DNA from 2 places in the Blautia marasmi genome. Region 2 is predicted to be linked to the other one. Evidence: riboswitches for the same ligand, from Rfam matches in the RefSeq annotation. Region 2 holds a riboswitch; the other holds the start of a gene.
What was found. A riboswitch is a leader RNA that binds a small molecule or an ion and turns the genes downstream of it on or off. The one in region 2 is predicted to bind cobalamin.
Positions count from the first base shown of each region.

Region 1: another riboswitch for cobalamin. It lies ahead of C6P39_RS25075 (energy-coupling factor ABC transporter permease); the one in region 2 lies ahead of C6P39_RS08880 (hypothetical protein).

Region 1 covers NZ_OIWX01000001.1:5,686,119-5,688,321, forward strand. Annotated here, with positions in the region: gene hemA (glutamyl-tRNA reductase) at 1-579, opposite strand, end outside; cobalamin riboswitch at 759-939, shown strand; gene C6P39_RS25075 (energy-coupling factor ABC transporter permease) at 1,112-1,858, shown strand; gene C6P39_RS25080 (energy-coupling factor ABC transporter substrate-binding protein) at 1,860-2,159, shown strand; gene cbiQ (cobalt ECF transporter T component CbiQ) at 2,189-2,203, shown strand, end outside.
Region 2 covers NZ_OIWX01000001.1:2,018,685-2,020,887, forward strand. Annotated here, with positions in the region: gene C6P39_RS08875 (AAA family ATPase) at 1-632, opposite strand, end outside; gene C6P39_RS08880 (hypothetical protein) at 711-1,235, opposite strand; cobalamin riboswitch at 1,383-1,569, opposite strand; gene C6P39_RS08885 (leucine-rich repeat domain-containing protein) at 2,183-2,203, opposite strand, start outside.

The DNA.
Region 1 (2,203 bases), 3.7 Mb from region 2:
TTTTCCCATCTCTCCGTTTCCGATGACCATACAGGTCTTGCCCTGGATGGAAAATCCCTGGTTTTCCAGCCTGTCAATTGCCTGGTGGATGACAGAGGTATTGGCTCTTGAAAACGCCACTTCTGTTTTCACTTTCTTGGCTGCCGTCACTGCCATCCTGAAAAGCACTTCCAGCACACCGTCCGTACAGTAGGCATCCCTGGATAGTGTCAGCGCATCCTTCACCTGGGTGATGATCTGATCCTCCGCCAGGATCTGAGATTTTAAACCGCTGGTCAGATAGAACAGATGCTCCACTGCCTCACTGCCTTCTCTTGTGATGAAAAACTCCCGGTGCTCCTCCTCGCAAACTTCTTTTTCCCTGCACAGAAAACTGTAAAGGGAACCCTCCCAGTCATCCTGCACGCTGGCCCAGATCTCCATCCGGTTGCAGGTAGACAAAATAATACACCCTAAGATATCCTTGTCCTCTTTCAGCCGCTCCATAGCGCTCACCGCATTTTTTCTGGTGAAAGAAAATCTGGCCCTGATATCCACGGATGCTCTGCTGTGGTCAATTCCAATCATGGAAATACTCATAGTTCCTACACTCCATATCTTTCGTTTCCGTTTTTTAGATGCTTAGAAAACCAGGACATTGCACTGTTTTATACACACCTTTTGTTTTCTCATATTAGCACAGAATGTTACCTGGTGCAACATCTTGATTTTTTGTCGAATTCAATTGACAAAAAACTTCCGGGGCGATACAATAATCACAGAATTGAGTGTGCACAGGTGTCCGCTACGTCGGAATAATAGGAAAGTTGAGTTAAAAGCTCACACGGTCGCGCCGCTGTGAGGGAAGAGTCACATTTTATGATGTCACTGGGAAACTGGGAAGGCAAAATGTGGTGATGACGCCCGAGTCAGAAGACCTGCCTGTCACAAGCGATTTACACAATGGTTACGAACGATGGCCTTGTGTAAGAACAGGCGGTATGGGCGCTTATTAAAATAAGGTCTGCTGTCCGCATTTGTTCTTCTGATGGCCTGTCGGTGTTTTTACCGCCAGGTTTTTTTATACCCATTTGGGCATTATATTACTCAATCAGAAGGAGGAAAAGACAAAATGAGTAAGCAACAAAAAAGAATTATTGTATTGGCCAGCATGTTCGCACTGACCTTTGGTATTGTGCCGAATGTAAGTGCCATGCACATCATGGAAGGTTATCTTCCCGGAGGGTTCTGCATCGCATGGGGTGTAATCTGCGTCCCGTTTTTGATCGCAGGTTTTATGTCCATCAAGAAAACCCTGAATGAACACAGAAACCTGATCACCCTGCTGGCTATGTCAGGAGCCTTTGTATTCGTGATCTCATCCCTTAAGATCCCGTCTGTGACAGGAAGCTGTTCCCATATGACAGGAACCGGGCTTGGCGCCATCCTTTTCGGCCCCAGCGCAGTTTCCATTCTGGGGATTATTGTGCTCCTCTTCCAGGCTATCCTGCTGGCCCACGGCGGACTTACCACCCTGGGTGCCAATACTTTTTCTATGGCAATCGCAGGACCTTTTGTATCTTACGGAATTTTCTTTATCTGTAAAAAATGCAAGGTGAACCGATATGTTTCTGTTTTCCTTGCAGCGACCCTGGGCGACTTATTTACATACTGTGTAACTGCCGTACAGATGGCACTGGCTCACCATGCAGACACTACCATTATGGGCGCTATGGGAAAATTCCTGCTGGTGTTCGCACCCACACAGTTACCTCTGGCAATTATCGAAGGCGTCATCACAGTTCTTATCATCATGGGTCTTGAGACCTATGCGAAACCGGAACTCCGTACCATCGGTTTTTTAAAGGAGGCAAAGTAATATGAAAAAAACAGTAATTGGATTATTAATTGTGATCATTCTAATTGCGTTCATACCGCTCTTCGCTTTAAAGGACGCAGAATTCGGCGGCTCTGACGATGCCGGCAGCCAGGTGGTGGCGGAAGTGGACTCCGGTTTTCAGCCCATTGCAGAACCGATCCTTGAAAAAATACTTGGCCGCGAGCTTCCCGGTGAAGTGGAAAGCCTTTTGTTCTGTGTGCAGTCTTCCATCGGAGTTGGCATCCTGGCCTTCTTTATGGGACGCTTTGTAGAAAGAAAGAAGCTGGGAAAAGGAGAATGATACTTTGCATCCGGCGAAAGGAGTAACTTATGATAACCATTGAT
Region 2 (2,203 bases):
TGATATTTACTGTCAGAGGTGTTTATCATCTCTGTGTCCCCTGACAGGATCTCTCCTGTCTCATTATTATTCACACCTACATATTCAACTAATATGGGAAACCCGGAATTTTCATCAAAAGATGTCTGCTTATCATCTAATACAGCAATATATTCATTTTCCTTCCCGTCCTGGCTCTCCGTTTTAATATCAAAATAAAATGCGCCCACTATTGCTGTTCCAAAGTACATCTGGCTATTACTCATAATATTAGAATACGTTATGGTAAAATGAGTCTTGCCATCCACCACTTTATTTTCTATTGTTTTATCTGAACTATGAAACATAGTACCGGCTTCATTATAAATATCTAACGAACTAAATACCTCAGAAACTTTATTCTCAGAATCTGTAAGAATACCTTCTATGATTACCTTATCCCCGCCGGAAAATCGCTGAAAACCTCCATCACCTACATATATACTTGAATTATCCTCAGATGGCTGTAATTCAATCTCTTGATTTCCTATTTTTATACTCATTTGTATCAGGCCTTTATCTTCTGCAGCATGTGCAGCCCATACATTGGTCACATCAAATCCAAACAGTGATATTAAAAATATAAAACTTAAAATTTTTAATATTTTTTTCATAATCTTCCTCCAGAATATATTCGTTCATCCAAAAACAGGACGGTATAAAAATACCGCCCTGTCCTCTAAAATAGCTTTTTATTTAGAAGCTGTTTTTGGATAATAATAGTTAGCATAGCTGAGTTTAACGCTGGAACCATCATTGTTAATAGTATTCTGGCTCATATAATTATTTTCATTCAAAGGTGTCTTTCCATCTTCACCAGAATATGTCCAGCCAACACCATAGTATGCTGCGTCTGATTCGTAAGCTGCCCCCTGATAAAACAGGTTCGATTCCCCAGTTCCGCCAATATACAGTCCATCTATTGCATTATATGTGATTGTTGGATCCTGCCAATCCGGCACCACCTTCCAGTATCCCTGGGTAATATTAAGATTTAATTTTGGTAAAGCTTCTTTTACAATTGTCTCAACATCTGTTCCAGGTGCCACATAAACTGTGGTTTTTCCAGACAGAGCAGGATGCGTACCGTCCGCTACTGCGTTCAATGTTACCGTTACCGAAACATCGGTATCAGCCGCAAATGCACTGATGCTCATCGACAGCACCATCACCATTGCCAATACAATACCTAAAAACCGTTTCATACCTTTTTTCATTTTGTTTCCTCCTTATGATATTTTTTGTTTTGCCTTCCGGCAGTATCTATCATAACAAGACTGGGCCCCCGCCTTGTCATAATCTATTAAGTTTTTAAAAAATGGCACAAAAAATACACGTCCGTCATGCCTTCGGACACTGCAAAATATAATTTCCGCTTCCATGTTTGTATTCTGACTTGGGTTCGTCCTACTAAAAGCGCCTTCCCAGGAAGTTTCCCAGTGGCATAAGTGCTTCTTTCGTCCCCCTCACAGCAGGGATGTTCTGCCCGGATTCTCACCGGATTCCTTTAAACAGGGTATTAAACCCTGACCACAGAAGTTATATGTATTTTTAATAGATACAGAAAGTGTACAAATGTAATGCCACACACTTTCTATAAAAAAATAAAACGCCTCCCCTCACTATACAGGAAGACGTCCTTCATTCATGATAGACATACCCGGACTGCTCCCTTGTATTAAACAGGTCAACAGCGGGTACTGACTTTGTATACAGCAGATTTTCATCTGTTCCGGAATTTCACCGGATTTCCCATTATTATTTTGACAATTAATTATCAAAATAAACTGTAATCTTTTTTCTGTATTCTCAACATGGCTTTATTCTATCTCATTTGGTATATTTTGTCAATATATCCGTAGGATTTTTTCATACTTTGTAAATATTGTGGTTGCTGTTCACAGGCCACTGTACCGGGAGGCGTTTTCCCAAAGGGATACTGCGCGATGCGTAGCAGAATCCCGAGTTGGCCAGCGCCAAAATGCAATTCATTGCATTTTGTAGCCTAAAGGGCAGAACTGTGCATCCCAGATCGTGTTACTGAGCACAGAATTAACTTTTTAGTATACTATGAGCGGTTACATATTGTGTAACAATTCAGGCACGTCTGTACATTTACTGCGCTGACCGTATAATCATGCGGCGCCGGCAGACATGCAGTCCATCAATCATTCCCCGTATACTC